DNA from 3 places in the Microbulbifer echini genome. Region 1 is predicted to be linked to each of the others. Evidence: predicted binding sites of a transcription regulator. Region 1 holds the regulator's gene; each other region holds the start of a gene.
What was found. The regulator LexA, encoded in region 1, represses DNA repair genes until DNA is damaged. The targets are predictions, from matches to a motif close to ACTGTNTNTANANACAGT.
Positions count from the first base shown of each region.

Region 2: a site for LexA is predicted at 4,305-4,322, ahead of ACCI51_RS04990 (PA0069 family radical SAM protein). Genes of this name have one in related genera too.
Region 3: a site for LexA is predicted at 1,416-1,433, ahead of ACCI51_RS15560 (YebG family protein). Genes of this name have one in related genera too.

Region 1 covers NZ_JBGMEL010000019.1:54,695-61,149, forward strand. Annotated here, with positions in the region: gene ACCI51_RS16510 (hypothetical protein) at 1-293, shown strand, start outside; gene topA (type I DNA topoisomerase) at 508-3,192, shown strand; gene ACCI51_RS16520 (DUF6586 family protein) at 3,193-3,678, shown strand; gene ACCI51_RS16525 (hypothetical protein) at 3,780-4,034, shown strand; gene lexA (transcriptional repressor LexA) at 4,134-4,739, opposite strand; gene ACCI51_RS16535 (LOG family protein) at 4,904-5,542, shown strand; gene ACCI51_RS16540 (TetR/AcrR family transcriptional regulator) at 5,954-6,455, shown strand, end outside.
Region 2 covers NZ_JBGMEL010000003.1:264,677-271,131, forward strand. Annotated here, with positions in the region: gene ACCI51_RS04960 (DUF1653 domain-containing protein) at 1-71, opposite strand, end outside; gene ACCI51_RS04965 (DUF3301 domain-containing protein) at 81-401, opposite strand; gene ACCI51_RS04970 (SDR family oxidoreductase) at 456-1,151, shown strand; gene ACCI51_RS04975 (DUF1097 domain-containing protein) at 1,431-1,943, shown strand; gene tmpT (thiopurine S-methyltransferase) at 2,203-2,841, shown strand; gene ACCI51_RS04985 (GIY-YIG nuclease family protein) at 2,881-3,159, opposite strand; gene ACCI51_RS04990 (PA0069 family radical SAM protein) at 3,203-4,291, opposite strand; gene ACCI51_RS04995 (hypothetical protein) at 4,515-4,970, opposite strand; gene ACCI51_RS05000 (LysE family translocator) at 5,666-6,268, shown strand; gene ACCI51_RS05005 (condensation domain-containing protein) at 6,402-6,455, shown strand, end outside.
Region 3 covers NZ_JBGMEL010000016.1:91,296-97,750, reverse strand. Annotated here, with positions in the region: gene ACCI51_RS15570 (DUF924 family protein) at 1-495, shown strand, start outside; gene ACCI51_RS15565 (LysE family translocator) at 495-1,112, shown strand; gene ACCI51_RS15560 (YebG family protein) at 1,491-1,787, shown strand; gene ACCI51_RS15555 (MAPEG family protein) at 1,879-2,274, opposite strand; gene ACCI51_RS15550 (amidohydrolase family protein) at 2,441-3,742, opposite strand; gene ACCI51_RS15545 (amidohydrolase) at 3,739-5,151, opposite strand; gene ACCI51_RS15540 (hybrid sensor histidine kinase/response regulator) at 5,461-6,455, shown strand, end outside.

The sequences.
Region 1 (6,455 bases):
GGGTATTACAGCGCCAGCGTATTCTGCACGAATTAAATTTTTCCGGTAGTTGGGATTGGGGCAGCAGGGTCAAGGCACCTCAGGCAGCATGGCCGTATCTACATCAGTTGTTGAATAGTCTCCCGGCGGATTGTTGCGCAATTATCGCAACCGATGTCGGATTGGGAGTGCAGTGGCGTGAGAATGGCGGGGTAAAGGCTTTTTCTCAGTTGTCGGACAGTTTGGCGGAGTACGCCCCTCTTATAGAGAGTGCTGTCCGCAAAGTTAGCCCGATCAAACTCCCTGAGGACTAAGGCGTTAGCCGTATCACCAGGCGTCTGAAAAAGGGGAAAATGTCACAATTTTGCCCCTGTTGGAGGGTAAAAATTGGCGAATAGACACCAAAAATTGTCAGCTTTGCTTGACCGCGCACTAAGTGAGGCTTATATATTCGCGCAGCGCAGGCCCGATTGAAGGGACTGAAATGCTTTTAAAAGCAGTAAATTTTTCATTTGAAATCAAAGGCTTATGGGTAAATCACTGGTCATCGTCGAATCACCGGCCAAAGCGAAAACCATCAATAAATATCTCGGCAAGGACTTCGTTGTTAAGTCCAGCGTCGGTCATATTCGCGATTTGCCTACCGGTGGGGGCAATAAGCAGCCTGTCGACGCAAAAGAGCGGGCAAGGCGTGCGGCTGAAACACGTAAACTCGCCCCCGAGGCGAAAGAGGCCTATAAGCGCAAGAAAAATCGTGAGCAGCTGATCAAGCGTATGGGTATTGATCCCGATCATGGCTGGCAGGCTCACTATGAAATTTTGCCGGGCAAAGAAAAGGTAGTCAGTGAGCTGCAAAAGCTTGCCGAGAATGCCGATCATATTTATCTGGCAACAGATTTGGACCGCGAGGGAGAGGCAATCGCCTGGCACTTGCGCGAAGCAATCGGTGGTAACGATGAGCGCTATCGTCGTGTAGTTTTTAATGAGATAACCAAATCTGCGATCCAGGAGGCCTTCAAAGACCCTGGGCGCCTGAATATTAACCGGGTACATGCGCAACAAGCTCGCCGTTTTCTCGATCGCATTGTGGGTTACATGGTATCCCCGCTCTTGTGGGAAAAGGTGGCCCGCGGCCTTTCTGCGGGTCGGGTTCAATCGGTGGCGGTGCGGCTCGTAGTCGAGCGCGAGCGTGAAATCCGCGCGTTCATCCCGGAAGAGTACTGGACGCTTTTTGCTGATACCGAGACCAGCAAAGCCAACAAGCTGCGTCTTGAAGTGAAAAAGCAGGCTGGGGAGGCTTTTCGCCCAACCAATGAAGCGGATGCGAGCCGTGCGGTTAAAGCACTGCAGGGCGGCCAGTTTGTCGTCAGCAGCCGGGACGACAAACCGACCAACTCCAAACCGGGGGCTCCGTTTATCACTTCGACACTGCAGCAGGCGGCAAGTAACCGTTTGGGCTTTAGTGTTAAGAAAACCATGACCCTGGCGCAGCGTTTGTATGAGGCTGGTCACATTACCTACATGCGTACCGATTCTACCAACCTGAGCAAAGAGGCCGTTGAGTCTGCACGCGACTATATTGGTGAGAATTTTGGGGGTAAATATCTTCCGGAAACAGCGAACAGCTACAGCAGCAAGGAGGGCGCGCAAGAGGCTCACGAAGCAATTCGCCCTTCCGATGTGCGTATTGCCCCAAATATGCTTTCCGGTGTCGAGCGCGATGCGGAGCGCCTTTACAATTTAATCTGGCAGCAGTTTGTCGCCTGTCAAATGACTCCAGCACAGTTCACTTCGACCTCCATTGTGGTGAGTGCCGGTGAATTTGAATTACGTGCTCGTGGCCGAGTGATTCGCTTCGATGGTTTTCTTAAGGTTGCGCCCGCTTCCGGTAAGAAAGATGAAGATTTGTTGCTGCCTGACGTGAAGGTTGGGGAAAAGCTCTCTCTGCAACAACTGGATTCGAAGCAACACTTTACCAAGCCGCCAGCACGCTTTAGTGAAGCCGCCCTGGTGAAGGAACTCGAGAAGCGTGGTATCGGCCGTCCGTCCACCTATGCCTCGATTATTTCCACGATTCAGGATCGCGGTTATGTGCGCCTTGAGAATCGCCGATTCTATGCTGAAAAAATGGGTGACATCGTCACCGATCGACTCAGCGAAAGTTTCAAAAACCTGATGGATTATGGTTTCACTGCAAGCCTGGAAGAATCCCTGGATGCGGTGGCCGATGGTGATAAGGGCTGGAAGCAGCTCCTCGATGAGTTTTATCAGGACTTCTCTTCGAGACTTGAGAAAGCCCAATCGAGCGAAGCGGGCATGCGCCGCAATGCTCCGACGGATACGGATATCGAGTGCGATAAATGTGGTCGTCACATGCAGATTCGTACTGGCTCTACCGGTGTTTTTCTCGGCTGTTCTGGCTACGCACTACCTCCTAAGGAGCGTTGTACCAACACCATGAACCTGGTTTCTGGTGATGAAGCTGTCGATGCCGATAAGGATGAGGAGGCGGAATCCCGCCTGCTGCGTGAGAAGCGCCGCTGTGGCAAATGCGGTACTGCCATGGATAGCTATCTGCTCGATGAGCAGCGCAAGTTGCACATTTGTGGCAATAATCCAGATTGTAATGGCTACGAAGTGGAGCAGGGCACATTCAAAATCAAGGGTTATGATGGGCCGATTATTGAGTGTGACAAATGCGGTAGCGATATGCAGTTGAAGTCCGGCCGCTTTGGGAAATACTTCGGTTGTACTAATGAAGCCTGCAAAAATACGCGCAAGCTACTGAAAAACGGTCAACCGGCGCCTCCCAAGATGGACCCGGTACCTATGCCTGAGTTGGCCTGTCAAAAGGTTGAGGATCACTATATTCTCCGCGATGGTGCCTCCGGATTGTTCCTGGCCGCCAGCCAGTTCCCCAAAAATCGTGAAACCCGCGCTCCCCTGGTAAAAGAACTACTGCCTCACCAAAGTGAGATTGATCCGAAGTACAGCTTCTTGTTCGCGGCACCTGCGCAAGACGATCAGGGCCGAGATACTGTAATTCGTTTCAGCCGTAAGACCCAAGAGCAATATGTTCAGTCTGAGGAGGAGGGTAAGGCAACCGGTTGGAAGGCCTTTTACCGCGATGGAGCCTGGAAGGTTGAAGCCGGTAGTAAGACTTCTACGGCCAAGCGGAAACCAGCAGCCAAGAAAGTAGTGGCGAAAAAGTAAATGAGTAACCCCTACACTGGACTCGTCACTTCTGCTCTTCGCAAGAGTCAATTGCTCTCCACGAGCCACTATGATTCCCCTCTTCATCGCCTGGCGCTTGAAGAGGGGGCACTGCTGCAGTTATGGAAAGCCTACCGGGCTTTCCTGGCAGAGCTTTCCCAGCAGTTGCAGTTAGGTTTTGAGACGGAATCCCTGCAGGTTATCGACGATAGCCTGCAAAGCCAGGGTAGGGCCAGTAGCGAGGTGAGGGAATTACAGTTACTGCTCTCAGAGCCCGAGAGCTGGTTGAGTGCGATGCTGTGCGCATGGAAACAACTTCTGCAGCTTTCTCTGGCCGAAGAAGTACAAGGACAGGAAAATCTAATCCCCACCCACAATATTGCGGGCCCTAGGCCAGTTACTCTATCCCTTGAAGTGCTTCTTGAATGGCATGCCTCTTTGAGTGAACTGGTACGCAGGCAGCGTACTAACCTTGAAGAGTGCTGAGGTCACACAGCACACTTCCTCTATCTGTTTGCGTCCACTGAAACTTCTAAATTGCCTGTGGTACACTGGGCGCAAACTGATGTGCGGTGAAGGGAAAGCAAATGTCCTCCGAAACTTTTGAGATTATTGAGCTGGCCAATGGCGAGGTGGCATTGCGCCGTGCCGGCCACGAGGAGGACCCTCTGGTGAGCATTCAATTCTCGGCGGAGAGTCTACAGTTTCTGCGAAAGCATAAAGTGGCAGTCGCTCGGGCAATGCTAGAAGCCGGTATTGAAGCTGTGCAAAATCTAGAAGACCTGGAGCCGGGCTACTTCGAGGAGGAGGAATCGATGCCGGTGAATCATACGATTCACTGATCAGAGTATCGGTTAAAACTATTCAACAGCGGCTATAAGCCGCTGTTGTTGTTTTTGGGGGATAGTTTTGGTGTGAGTTCGCAGGCTTTAAGAGGGCACTTAAGGGGTTTGGCGAATAACGCCAACGGCCAGGCCTTCAATGATAAAGTTCTTATCCCGCATATCTACCTGGATGGTCTCAAAATCTTCATTTTCCGGTAGGAGTTGCACCGTTGCCTGATTGCCCTTGCGGCGGAAGCGTTTTACGGTCACCTCCTCGTCAATCCGTGCAACCACAATCTGCCCGTTCCTAACTTGCTCTGTTTTCTGCACGGCAAGGAGGTCGCCATCGAGAATGCCGGCATTGCGCATGCTCATGCCGTGCACTCGTAGTAAGTAGTCAGCCGGCGGGTGAAAAAAGCTGGAGGGTAGATCGCAATAATCTTCGATGTGCTCTGTCGCAAGGATGGGGTGACCTGCGGCGACACGTCCGATAATCGGCAGCCCCGACTGGTGATCTGGAATCCGAATACCCCGCGAAGCGCCGGCAACCATTTCAATGGCTCCTTTCCGCGCCAGTGCTTTAAGGTGTTCCTCAGCCGCATTTGGTGAACGGAAGCCCAGTTCTTGGGCAATCTCCGCGCGAGTAGGGGGATAACCCGTATCATCCAGGTAGGCTTTAATCAGCTCTAATACTTGAGTCTGTCGTGCGGTGAGATTGGTCATAGAATTACCTAGCGTTTCTGTATTTTTATACAGGTGCTGGGATTATATACAGATTTGGGGCTCGCGCAATCCTATCACCGGTTCCTGTATGAGCTGCTACAGTGTTTATGAAAACAAGGAATGAAAGAAAAAGTTGAAAGAGCTGACAGCGAGGGAAAGTGATAATGCTGGATGCCAAGGTGGCCGAAGCTTGGAGAGTTCTTCGTATACAGTCTGAATTAGTGGATGGCATTGAGCGTTTAATCGCATTTAGAGGGGCGGTAACGGTATTTGGCAGTGCGCGTTTCTCCGAGCAAAGCCAGGAATATCAACAAGGGGTTAAGCTGGGGAAACTGCTAGCTGCGGAGGGGATACCCGTAATTACTGGTGGCGGGCCAGGCCTGATGGAGGCGTGTAACCGAGGTGCTTTCGATCAACCTGGTGCTTCAATTGGTTTGAATATTGAACTGCCTTTTGAGCAGGTGGCCAATCCCTATCAAGATGTTAATTTACATTTTCGATATTTCTTTGTGCGCAAGTTTTTATTTGTGAAGCAGGCGCTGGGCTTTGTGGGGTTGCCAGGGGGCTTCGGTACACTGGATGAATTATTTGAGGCGCTCACATTAGTACAGACTAGAAAGGTGCAGCACTTTCCAATTGTTTTAGTTGGAAAACGGTATTGGAGTGGTCTGTATGACTGGCTTGTAGATACGGTGCTAGAGCGAAATTGTATTGATGAGAGAGACCTGCACTTGTTCCAGGTGGTCGACACAGTGGAAGAGGCCGCCGATTTAATTTTGCAGCACATGCGTGGTCCAGGCTAAGCCGTTGGCCTGGGTTTTCAAGGCGCTCAGAGTCTAACTCCGCACAGGAAAACACAGCTTATCGGTGTAGTGATATACATCCCTATTCGGCGGATCAAACAGTGAGTCGGGCGGTTCATCGTTTTGATTAATGACTTCTGGCGATCTCTCGCTATGACTTAACGCGTCGTTCCCTGCGCTCCCCCAAAGAAAGCCTCAGCGCCATTCGTACTAGTTTGCCTATGTTGGGAAAGCGGTGTGCTCAGGCTGGTGGCGTTAAGCGTTCAGGTTATTCCCTCTATTTTCAACATCTCAACCGATTGCTTCCAAGGTAAAGGGAGTCTGTTTGGTGTGATATGCCGCCAGACTGGCGGCGGAATATGCTACTCTGGCCAGAGTTAAACAGCTGTTTTAAATGGTGGTTTGATACCTATGAGCCAGACCGATACTGTTAGCCGCATCTTGGACGCGGCAGAGGTTCTGTTCGCTGAACGAGGTTTTACCGAGACATCCCTGAGAACAATCACAAGTACAGCCGGTGTCAATTTGGCGGCAGTAAACTACCATTTTGGCTCCAAAAAGGAGCTGATACAGGCGGTTTTTGAACGCTTCCTGACCCCCTTTACCGGCGCATTGGAGGCGGAGCTTGACCGGCGTATTGCCTCAGGTCAGCCCCTAAGGGTCGAGGGCTTGCTGGAGAGCCTATACCGAGTGGGTCTGGGCGGCCTGCGTGCGCGAGGCCTCGACCCCCAGCGCTTTATGCGGCTACTGGGGTTGGCTTATACACAGTTCCAGGGGCACTTACGCCGTTTTATTGTGTCTCGGTATGGCGAGAGCTATCGCCGTTTTGCCGGCCTACTGGCTGAAGCCTTGCCGGGTGTAGATCCGGTTACTTTCTATTGGCGGCTGTATTTTATGCTGGGCGCCACCATCT
Region 2 (6,455 bases), on a different contig from region 1:
TCGCTGTGGGTAGCCGTGTGCAGGACTTCGTAAAGATTGCCTTTGTAGTGACGATATAGGCCGGGTTTCATGGCTAAAAATTAACTCAAGTGGTGCGGGGATAGCTGCAGCTGTTCGACTCGGCGGCCGTGGAGAACTGCCACACCGGAATAGCGGTGTTCCCCGGTGGAAGTAAATTCAAATTCATAGTGACGCTGCAGGCTGATCTGACCTCGCCGGTCACGCTTCAAGCGTGTGCGCATTAGCAAGACGGTATCGTCGAGCAGCTGCACGCCCAATTGTTTGCAGTGATTGGACGCTGCGCGCTTTACCTGTTCTTTTGCCGCCATATTCGCCCAGATATACCAAGCCGCAGCTGCCAATAACAGGAACCAAAGAAGATCGCCAGGTGAGTAGTACATTGTTCTACAGTTGCTATGATCGCGTTGCGCAAGAATAACATTGAAGGGGTAGGGATGTCTGGCACCATAATGATTACAGGCTGTAATCGTGGCATAGGTCTCGAGTTAGCCAGCCAATTTGCCCAGGATGGGTGGCGTGTATTTGCCTGCTGTAGGGATCTCAAGAAAGCAGAGGATCTCCAGTCACTACAGGCGGAGTTTCCTCGGGTACAGCCACTTCAACTGGATGTGACCGACTATGACCAAATGATCTCGCTCGGCAAGGCTTTGCATGGGGAGCCAATCGATATTCTCCTCAATAATGCCGGCTATTACGGTCCAAAGGGCACCAGCTTTGGACAGGTGGATCGCGAGGAATGGCGCCGTGTGCTGGAGTCGAACACGATCGCCCCCTACATGATGGCGGAAACCTTCTGTGACAATGTGGCGGCCAGTGAGCACAAGCTGATGGCCATGATGAGTAGCAAGGTGGGCAGCATTGCCGATAACCGCTCTGGTGGCGGCTATATCTATCGAAGCTCAAAGACGGCCCTTAATCAGGTTGTTAAAAGCCTATCGATCGATCTTAAAGAGCGGGGAATTGCGGTGTTGGCCCTGCACCCCGGCTGGGTGCAAACTGCGATGGGGGGCCCCGGAGCCTTGATCTCAGCGGCGCAAAGTACAAAAGCGCTGAAAAAAATTCTAGTTGGTGCGGATCTGGGGAAAAGCGGTCATTTTTACAACTATGATGGCAGCGAAATTCCCTGGTAACTCGGCAGTCGATACTTCAATGCAGATATTCTAGACGACTCATTTAACAAGACGCTATTTCCCGGAGGGGAGAGGGGGCGTTCTACCTTTTGCAAGATTGGGCAAGGATATGGAAGAAGTCTAATACCTGCTGATCGCCTAGCCGCGGGAAAATACATCCATTGCTAGGGTAACTCCCTAGGTCTATCCCCCCGTTCATGGTCTTAAGTGTGGCGAAAAAACATTTGAGTCGAGGAATGGTTGGTCAGTATCAAGTGCAGTGGAGACAGGCTGAAATCAATGAGCGGTGAAATAAAAGGCTATAGAAACCAAAGTGTGCCCTCCCAGCAACGCTTTATAACCGGTTCCCGTATGGTGCTGAGTGGGTTTCTGGCGGTTGCTGTGGCCTCTCTGGTGGATCTACCCGCTTGGGTGGCGGTACTGGGCGCTACTGCCTATTTTGCCAGGGGATCGAGCCTGCGTGCGGGCAGTTATAATCTGGCCTGTACGGTGACCGGCCTTGGACTCGGTTTCGTTGTTCAGGCGGTGATTGCAAAGTGGCCGTTAGAGCTGACCTTGCTGTCTCTGCCACTGGCTCTTTTGTTTTCAGCGGTTGGGGCCTGGGCAATGGGATTGGTGACAGGGATAAGTAATATTGCCAGCTATGCAATTGGTATCCTGATTGCTTTTGCAGCGCCACTGCCAATCTCTCTGGATAGTTATTTCTTACTTATCGCCGCTTCTGCAGTAGGTGCCATTTCGGCTGGTCTGGCTGATTATTTCTGGCCAGGGAGGTCGGCTATCTCCTGCTAATTTGAGGTGGAATACACCGGGCAAATAACGTTCTCCGTATTATCTTTGCGTGAAATATTTCTTAGAGGTATCAGTCATGTTTAAGCGCATCTTGTTCTTAGGGGCTTTGGCATTTGTAAGTGCACTGGCATTTACCGATCCAGTGGTTCCAAATTCTGGCGAGGATTCTGAGCTGGAGTACCTTTTGTATTCTGCGACACTCTAAATTTATGGTTTAGCTGGTCGGTAATTTTCGCAACAATGCACATGGGGGTGCGGTATGGAAACAACATATTGGCATGAGAAATGGAAGAGAAATGATATTGGTTTTCATGAGGCCAGCGGAAATTCCCTGCTGTCGGAATTTTTTGCCGAGCTCTCTTTGTCAAAAGGTGACCGGGTGTTTATCCCGCTCTGTGGCAAGACTCGGGATATTGCCTGGTTATTATCTCGTGGCTATGGAGTTGTTGGTGCCGAATTAAGCGAGCTGGCGGTACAGCAGCTTTTCATGGAGCTGGAATTAATACCCGAAATTGAGCAGGCCGGAGAGCTTAAGCGCTATTGGGCGAAAAATATTGAAATTTTTGTCGGCGACATTTTTGACTTAACTGAGAAACATTTGCGCGATGTCTCTGCCATTTATGACCGGGCAGCCTTGGTCGCATTGCCTGCGGATATTCGTCAACGGTATACACAGCACCTTATGGCGGTCACTAAAGTGGTTCCGCAGCTACTGATATCCTTTGAATATGAGCAGTCCCAGTTAAGCGGCCCACCCTTTTCGATCAGTTCCCGCGAAATTTATGATCATTACAATGCAAATTACCATGTGAAAAAGTTGGCTTCCCGAGATGTGCTCGGTGGTTTGAAAGGCCTGGTACCCGCTCAGGAAGTAGCCTGGTTACTCTCTAGGCGATAAGTGATTGAAGTTCATGGTGAACTATAGCGCAGAGACCGGTTAGCTGGGGAGTTGCGGTAACGCTTGAGTCCCGGCGATAAGCGCTTCCTTTTTTTGTTTAGGCCACTTCTTGATCGCTATTTCCAGCTTCAATGCCGTTGATTTGTTTTGCGTTTGTGCTTGGTATTCTAAGGTGAGAGGCCCTTTTCCGCGAAGGGCCTTGGCGGCCTTGGGGCCACCGGTACTGTGCTCGGCAAAGCGTCGTTGAATGTCTCTGGTAATTCCGGTGTAGAGGGAGCCATTTGCGGTGCGGATTAAATAAACAAACCAAGTATTCATTAAATTATTTTCAGATGACAACTTGCCGAGGCGTTATAGCTCATTAAAAAAGACACTGCTGCTCTCCAGCCTGAGGTGGTGGATCAAATTGGCTGCAATCTAAAAGTAGGCGTCGGTGATTTAAGCCCAGTTTCCTGATGGCGACAATAAAACGTTGGCGCAGCAGTTGGGCGAAAACCCCAGTACCCTGGCGCCGCTGGGAAAAATCACTTTGATAATCCTGCCCGCCTCGGCTCTGCTGTATCAAACTCATGACATGGTCAGCTCTGTGCGGGTAGTGTATCGCGAGCCACTCGCGAAAAAGTGGTGCCACTTCATAGGGGAGGCGTAGCAATATATAGGCCGCCCGTTCAGCACCCGATTCTCTCCCGGATTTTAAGATGGCCTCTAGTTCACAGTCATTGAGAGCTGGAATCATCGGCGCGGCAAGTACCGCCGTGGGTATCCCGTTTTCACTCAATGCTCCAATCGTGCGCAGACGCGCCTTGGGTCCGGCGGTACGTGGCTCCAGCTTCCTTTTTAAGTCATTGTCTAATGTTGTCACACTCACTGCTACTTGAGCGAGGTTATCCTGGGCCATTTCAGCAAGGATAGGGAGATCCCGTAAAATTAACTGGCTTTTAGTGATAATGGTTACTGGTTGGCGAAACTTTTGCATCACTTCTAGCAGTGTACGAGTTATCCCCTTTTCTTTTTCTAGGGGCTGGTAGGGGTCGGTATTCGCTCCCAAGGCGATAGGGCTGCAGACATAGTTCGGCTTGCGCAGGGCCTTCTCCAGCAATTCCGCCGCGTTTGGCTTAAAAAAGATCTTGGTTTCAAAATCCAGGCCGGGAGATAGGTCCATATAAGCGTGGGCCGGCCTGGCATAGCAATAAACACAACCGTGCTCACAACCCCGATAGGGATTGATAGACTGGGTAAAGGGGATATCTGGTGACTGATTGGTTGCGATAATTGACTTTGCTTTTTCTTCAATTGAAGTCGTCAGCAGTTGTTCCAGAGGTTCTGCTTCAGTTTGCCAGCCATCGCTTTCACGAGTGCTCGAGTGTTCGGCAAAGCGGCCGGTGATATTACTGGCTGCGCCGCGTCCCTTGTAAAAGGGTTGTGGTTTGTCGGGCTCTCTACGTTTCATTGCGACTTAATGGGCTGTATGTTTGTACAGTTTACGATTTCATCTCGATACAAAGCAATGGGCTAGTTATCTTTATGATGGTCTGGACTGGGTAGTCACTGGCAGGCAGATTACGCCGAGCGACAGAGCACTTGCTTCCAGTGTTCGGCATACGGCCTTACGGACCCCTCAATAGGACTGGCTGCCAGCGGTTGGCTAGCGGTGTGTATGCCCTAGGTTCAGCTTATAAGGCGGCTACGGAATTGTATTTGGGGGGTATTGTGAGACCTGGTCGTTCATCATCCCAGATCATATTAACGATCTTCCAGGAGCGACCGTCATTGTAGAGCTGGATACTGTTGATTCCTCTCTTGATAAACTGGGTTTTATCGCTATCTCTCCAGGCCTCATACGTACTAAAGGCGTGGGCAATATTGCCAAAAGACTCGATGACACTGTGAGTCTCGACCTCATAGAAAGCCGCTCCTTGTACCAACTGCTGAAAATTTTCAGGGTAATCCTGAATATCCATAACCAGTGCCTGAGGATTACCTTGACGGTCCACTGAAGTGCGGATCATCTTGGCATAGGGAGTAAATAATTCCAGTTGCTCCTGCCAGTTACGCTTAAAATATTCTGGGCCAGAGACTAAATCATAAAGCTGCGTGAGGAGTGCCTTTATTTTCTTTTCTGAATTCATAGAGAGTCCCTTGTCGGGGTGAATTTGTGATTCGCAAAAGCTTTACAAAGTAAATATCAGGGCTTTAAATAGCCTGTCTCGTTAAATTTTATTGTTTCTATTAACGCGTTGAGCCGAATTGATCGGCTCATAGGAAAGCCTGGATGGAATTTTACCGCTCCCACGGATTTTTTGCCAGTGAGCAGATGTATCGTTGATGGTCCAAGAATGGACTTTAGAGGTCTTATGTTTAAGGGGTACAGAGGTTTCTGACATCTGCTCACTTTGGGACGGTGTCTCAAATCCTATGCTCTCAGGATGAGCAGAATCTTTTTTTGAAGCATTGCGTATATCGGATAGTACCTTTTCAATCCCCCTGTTATTCTCGGAGGTAAGTATGTGGGGGCAAAGATTAAGTGAGGTTGCTTACAAAAATTTTAGGTGTGATATCTACGATATTGTTCGATGAAAATTTGTTAGTGAATTTTGTGGTGTGTTTTTCCGTTTGGGTTTTTTGATGAAGGTGAAAGCTGGTACAGAATATTAAGTTTGATGGCTGATCAATTCCTTCAGTTTGACTTCCTTACTGGTCATTGTTGGCGGTATTGTTGTCAGGGGTTAAAGTTGCTGAAAATTTATATTCATTTTTTTTAGAGTTAATCGCCCTGTAGCGGTATCCTATTTTTCTGAAATATTAAAAACTATAAGGGTTAAGTATGTCTTTGCTATTAGCTATGTTTGGTTTCTCTTTGACGATGTCAATCACGCCGGGACCTGTTAATATGGTTATCATCTCATCGGGTGTACAGCATGGTTTTGCTCGTACTATTCCATTTGTATCTGGGGCAACAATAGGTTTCACTTTGTTGCTTGCTGCCATTGGTTTTGGTTTTTATCAGTTGTTGGATAGCTACCCCCAAATTTTGCACTTCCTCGCAGTTGCTGGGTGCGCGTATGTCATCTATATGGGTTATAAGATAGCCTCTGCGCCCACGGATAAGATTGATGTTGCTGAAAGATCGCTACCCCGCTTCTATGAGGGTTTTCTCTTGCAGTGGTTAAACCCAAAAGCTTGGGTAGCCTGCGTATCTGGGGTTGCCTTATTCTCCAGTCCGCATAATCAGTCAAGCCTTCTTTATTTTGTGCTTATATACTTTTTTGTTTGTTATCTGTCCCTGGCTCTTTGGGCTTTTGCTGGAGATAAAATTCGCCTGTTTTTGAATGGTGAGTTCTCACTCAAAGTATTTAATCTGGCGATGGGGCTACTGCTAATATTGTGTGCTGCTTACCTGATGTATTCACATGTTTTAGGGGCCTAAACGTTTCTGCTATTAATAATTTTTAGGTGTTTAATGACTGGCTATCACACCAGGTTCAGTTTGCATGCTTTGATGTTCTTGTCATTGTCAGTAATGTTGTCTGTGTGATGTGTCATCATGTGTGGTTGTTTCTGTGAAATTCATGCCGTTCACACGAGAAGTTGGCAGAAATGAGGCTCTATCCATT
Region 3 (6,455 bases), on a different contig from region 1:
TTGCAAATAGCGAGAGACTTTGCAGAAGTTACCAACGAGGCTTTGGAGGGTAAGCTGGAGCACTGGCGCCAAAGCCTGGCCGGTGAACTCGCCCTCTTGTTACTGTGTGACCAATTTGCTCGCAATATTCATCGTGGTACGCATCTCGCCTTCCGGGGTGACCCGCTAGCCCTCGATATCTGCGAGGCGATATTGCAACGGGGAGAAGAGCAGGAACTCGGGGTATTCCAACAGACTTTTATTGGTATGCCCCTGGAGCACAGTGAAAAACCCTCTATTCAGCGGCGCTCCGTGGCATACTTCGCCCAATTGCAGAAGCGCCATGGGGATAATGAGACGATTGCCCCCTATCTTGCCACTCACTATCGATATGCCCTGGCCCACCAAGCGGTTATCGAGCAGTTTGGCCGCTATCCGCACCGCAATGCGGCCCTCGGCCGTGTTTCCACAGAAGAAGAGAAACGCTGGCTGGCTCAAGGGGGCGGCTTTAAATAATGGATTTACTCGGTTGGTTATCACTTGCAGGCATCTGCGCCCTCGGGGCCATGTCACCTGGTCCCAGTCTTTTAATTGTGATGCGTTGTTCAACTTCCGGCCTTCAGCAGGGCTTAGCCAGTGCTATAGCACACGGTGCGGGCGTTGCCATTTACGCGGCACTGACGGCCTTCGGCCTCGCGGTACTGATCACCAGTTCGCCGCTTCTGTTTAGCATCTTGCAGTGGGGTGGTGCGGCGATGCTGCTGTACCTGGGCTGGAAGGCTTTAAGCGCACCGGCACCGGGCTCGGCGGCTACGCAGCTGGAAGCTCCTCACTTGAGTGTTCGCCGATCTATCGTGCAGGGTTTTGGGGTGGCTTTCTTTAATCCGAAAATCGCTGTGTTCTTTACCGCCCTGTTCAGCCAGTTCGTCTCAGAGCAACAAGCCCTCGCTACCAAACTGGGTATGGCCGCCATGGTCTCCGGAGTGGATACTCTCTGGTACTGCATCGTGGCCTTGACTGTCCATGCCAGCCGCAAGCGCCAACTGGTGAGCAAACATCTTGGCCACCGTATTCAACAACTGTTTGGCTTGCTGCTGATAGGCTTGGCCGCTCGCTTGGTGCTGACTATTTAGCTGGCCTAATGTGAGCGAGCCGCTCGGGCGCCCCGTGCGCCCACTCTCTCGCCCTTGTATCACTTCTCACTAAGAGCCTGATTCCTCTCCGATACAAAACGCACCTATTCACCGAGCAAAAAAACAGGCCCGAAATAGGCCTGTTTACTGCGGAGATTGCAGCTCGGGTGCCTGGGGGGAGTACACCCGGCTGCAGGACGGCATTATGACAGTTACCACAATTTCCGGTAGCCCGGCCATCGCAATGGCGGCTCATCTAACCGCAATTCCCCATCCTGTATTTCTACAGGAGCCACCATTGACACTGAATATATATACAGTTACCGTATAGCCATACAAACAAACTGGAATGTCTGAAGGGCAATTGGGAGGCATATTATGGCCGTAGTAGCTGTTTGGAAATGTGATCGAGACGGAGCTATGTTCGACAACAAAAAAGATGCTGAAGAACACGATAAGATGCTGGAGCTTGCCGCCAACATTACCACGCTGATTGAGCGGAGTGTTGAAGGTATTGATGAGCAAGTGAGTGAAGAAATCGGCTTGCTACTGGCCAAGCGCCGTGATGCACTAGCCAAAGCCTGCAAGGGCAAACCGGAAGTCCTGCTGGAAGATGAGGATCACGGCGAAGATCCCTCTGCTGAGACAGTAACGCCTTTCGCCGCCAACCAGTAAAAACCTATCGTTTTATCCCTGTACTCTGCCCGGTTCAACCGGGCTTTTTTAGCTTTTAAGCGCTCTACACCCCACATTACCGTTGATTGCCCTACAGAGACTTCACCGATATTACGATATTAACTGCGGCCAGTATCAATATCACCAGCCAGCTAATCACAGTGCCCCAGAAACGCCCTGTATGTGTACCGCCCTTGCCTGCGGTCAAACCATAAGCGTGGAAAACGCGGGAGAGAAGAAATGCAATCCCAAACCCATGCAACCAAATATCTGGAAGGCCACCCAGCTCGGCAACCAACAGAAGTAACAACGCAATGGGGGTATATTCAACCGCATTTGCATGCACCCGTACACGAACCTCATTGCAGCGATCATCGCCTGTTCCAATGCCCACACGTTTAGTACGGCGAAATTGCACCACCCGACCCGCTAAGTAGAGAATCAAAATTGCACAAAGGCTGGTATACAGCGCTGTTATATTGGCCATGGGCCCTCGCCTCCTCTTATTAATCCGGTGAACAACAAATATATCGCCACCACCCTTTCCCCGACCACATCAATGGGTCACAAGCGAGTGGGCCTTTTTGTTCATTCTTAGTGGGCAAAAAAAGAGCGGGCAGAGCCCACTCTTTTTGATCAGCCGCTATTGTCTGTCAGTGGCGGTACCCAAAACCCGACCCCTTTCCTGGCTTCAGGTGGCGATCGCGTAAGCGGGTTGAACGGGTGACCAGAGATTGCGGCTCACCACCAATCAGCACCTGCTCTGGATAGCTCGTCACTTCCAGCGGATCTCCGCTCCAGACAACTACATCGGCCGTTGCGCCTTTCTCCAGAGTCCCGCCATCGAGATTGAAAATATCCGCCACATTACTACTGATACTCTTGAGCGCCTCTTCATAGGGTAAGCCGTGGGCAACTGCATTACCCGCAGACTGACGGGAGAGATACACATTGTGGGTGGAAGCATAGCCCGGGCCACTAATGGCCACCTTAACGCCAGCTTTTGTCAGCAGCGCGGCATTATCGAAGCGCGCTCCCAGACTGGAGAAGGAGATCGGCAAGTTGTCAATCGCATCGATCACAACGGGTACCTGGGCCCGGGCCAGCTGATCGGCCACCATCCAACCCTCGGCAGCACCGAGTACCACCAGCTTCACATTAAAAGCCTGGGCCAACTCAATAGCGACCAAGATATCACTGGCGCGATTGACAGTGATCAACAAAGGTTCCGTGCCATTGATCACTGGTTGCAGTGCTTCCAGATCCGCCAAACTGTAGTCCAGTTCGCGCCAATCCCCTTTGCGAATTGCCGCACGATTATCCCGGTACTCCCTGGCTTGGCTTAGAGCGCTTTCAACCTTGGCAAAGGCATTAGCGCGGCTGCCGCCTGCCAACTGGGCACCGGTCTCCCCGAGATAGGCTTTCTGGGCAACATCTTTCGCTTCAACACTATCAAACTCACCATTAAGTTTGATCGCAAAGCCACGCCCGGCAAATACTCTCTGAGCTTCAACGGCAGCCTTATCCCAAGTGCTAATTGCCGGGAACACCACGGCACTGGTCACCCCGCCAGCACGATTGAACGAGATCAAGGTAGATTTCGGGTTATAGGCCGGCAATGGATTAAAGGCACTACCGATACTTTCCCCTGTCACGGCGTGGTCGTTGGTCCCACTGGCTGCACTGATCTCCACTAGACCAAGCTCAGAAATAGGAGCGATAACACCAGGGGTAACCACCTTACCACTTGCATCAATCACCCTGTCGGCGGAGATATTCAGGGTGGGTGCCACCTGCTCCACCTTGCCGTCGATAATCAATACATCGGCCGATTCCAACGTGCCCTTGTCAGCCAAAGTATGGACCTTGCCGCCCTTAATCAGAACACTCTCAGCCTGGGCGCCTGCCGTCAGCACCCCCAGGGCCAGCGCACAAAATACTGCTATTTTTTTCACAGTCGCTCTCCCTCTGCATCGAGAATACCCAATTCGAAATCACTGCGCGGTTGGCGCTTCTTATCAAAACGATCGTACATCAACGCACCGTCAATAAAAACCTGGTCTACATGGGTATAAACACTAAATGGGTTGCCGGACCAAACCACTACATCGGCCATCTTGCCTTTTTCTAGGCTACCCGTTTGCGCTTCAATTCCCAACGCCTTAGCAGGGTTGAGGGTCATCCAAGTCACTGCATCTTTTGGTTGAATATCGAAGCCCGCGCGCTGACCGGCAGTCATTGCTTTGGCCACCTCTTCATTCAAGTGCTGAACGCTAACACCGGAGTCGGAATGAATCATGGCACAGGCCTTCGCTTGGTCGACAATGGCGATATTCGCTTCTGTCATGTCAAAAGCCTCGTGCTTAAAGCCCCACCAGTCCGCCCACATGGCCGCACAAACATTGTTCTCGGCCAGCAGGTCGGCCACTTTATAGGCCTCTACGGCATGGTGGAAAGTGGAAATCTGGAAACCGAACTCATCGGCAACATCCATCATCACGGCCATTTCCTCACCGCGATAACAGTGATTGTGCACCAGAATATCGCCGTTCAAAACACCAGCCAGGGTCTCGAGGCCCAGATCGCGCTCAGGCTCGTCGCCCCCTTTCTCTACGTAGTCTTCCCACTTTTTCTTGTAATTGCTGGCATCAATCCAGGCGCTACGATAGCCGGCTACATTGCCCATTCGAGTTGAAGGAGAAGTACCCTTGCCACCATAAACGCGCTTGGGGTTCTCACCACAAGCCATTTTCAAGCCATAGGGCGCACCGGGAAACTTCATATCCTGTACACTGCGACCCGGTACATTCTTCAGGGTGACACTGCGCCCGCCGAATAAATTGGCAGAACCCGGCAGAATCTGCAGAGTGGTTACGCCACCAGCCAAGGCCAGGGGAAACTGCGGGTCCTGAGTCCACACAGAGTGTTCCGCCCATACCTGTGCAGTATTTGGCGATGTCATCTCATTGCCATCCTGAGAGGATTCAATGGATGGGGCCGGGTAATCCCCCAAGTGGGAGTGCACATCAATAATACCGGGAGTAACCCACTTGCCCGTACCATCGACCACCAAGGCACCCTCAGGAGCTTTGAGGTCTTGACCGATTCGGACAATCTTTCCGCCCTCCAGTAGAAGGTCGGTGTTCTCCAGTTGCTCACCGGTACCAGTGAGCAGAGTAGCGTCCTGAATAAGAACCGGCTGAGACTGGGTAACAGAATACGTTGAGGGAAAGGCATCCAGGCGAGAGAAATCCAGGGACCTCTGTTCGCCCCCGGCCTTCTTCTCACCACAGGCAGACATTAACAGCGAGGCACAAAGCAAAGCCGCGATGCCGCGCCCGAAAACTCGAGAATGCAGCTGCATAGTAATTCATCCAATGGTCTTGAAGATGGCGGTGAATGCTATCAGGTTGGCTCGTCTTAGCCACCACTTCTGAGGAAAAGTTTGCCACCCCGATGCGTTCGCAGCCTACGTATCCAGCGAGACAATACAAATTGATGTGGATCACACCCTCATAAACACACAATTACAAAAGGGTTTATAAATAATGGCCTGTCAGCTATGACTACAAACCAGGTCAAAAAACCCATTACTTCCCTATATACTTTTTTATTTCCGCATGATGCAATTTCTGGTGAAAAAATACTCAACAATAATTCCGGAGGAGAACAGGTGATCAAAGAAAGCAGCTTTCCGGCATTCCCCTCATCTCCCATTATCACTACTAGTAGCACCCAAGGCCGGGATTCCCATCAGGTTTACGAGGCCCTACGTAAAAGTGAGGAGCGCTATCGCGAGCTGGTTGAGCATGCAAACTCAATTATTTTACGATGCGACAAGAATGGTCGCATTACCTCTTTTAATGAGTACGCGCAGCAGTTGTTTGGCTATTCCGAAGCCGAAATTATTGGCCGACACCTGGTAGGCACCATCGTGCCCGCCGGTGAATCCAGTGGCCGCGACCTACGCCAACTGATTCAGCATGTCTGCGACCATCCCCAGGAACATCGCTACAACATCAACGAAAATATCACCAAATCAGGTAAGCGAGTTTGGATCGCCTGGACCAACAAAATCCTATCCGGTGAGAATGGTCGCCCTACTGGTATTCTCAGTATTGGAACAGATATCACCAAACAGCGCTTGCTGGAAGAAGAGTTGCGTCAGGCTCAGAAAATGCAGGCCATCGGTGAATTAGCCGGCGGCATCGCTCATGACTTTAACAATATGATCCATGGAATCAGCGGCTATGCCGAAGTTATCCAACAAATCGCGGAAGATCCGCGCATTCGCGAGTACACAAACCATATCCTCACCACCGCGCGCCATGCTGCCGAATTGACCAAGCAATTGCTCACCTTTGCGCGCAAAGGCAACTATCAACTCAAAGATTGCAATACCCATGAAATCACCCGCGATGTTTGCGCCATGCTTGAGCGTACTATTGATCGGCGTATTCGCATCGAACAGCGGCTAGAGGCCGGCCGTCCCCATGTGGTCGGTGATCCCGCCCAATTGAAAAGCGCATTGCTGAATATCGGTATCAACGCCAAAGATGCCATGCCTGATGGCGGCAGACTGAGCTTTACCAGCAGTAATATTACCCTCGAAAAAGTGACCACTATTGCCGACTTTGAAATGCAACCTGGTCATTATCTGCTGATTCG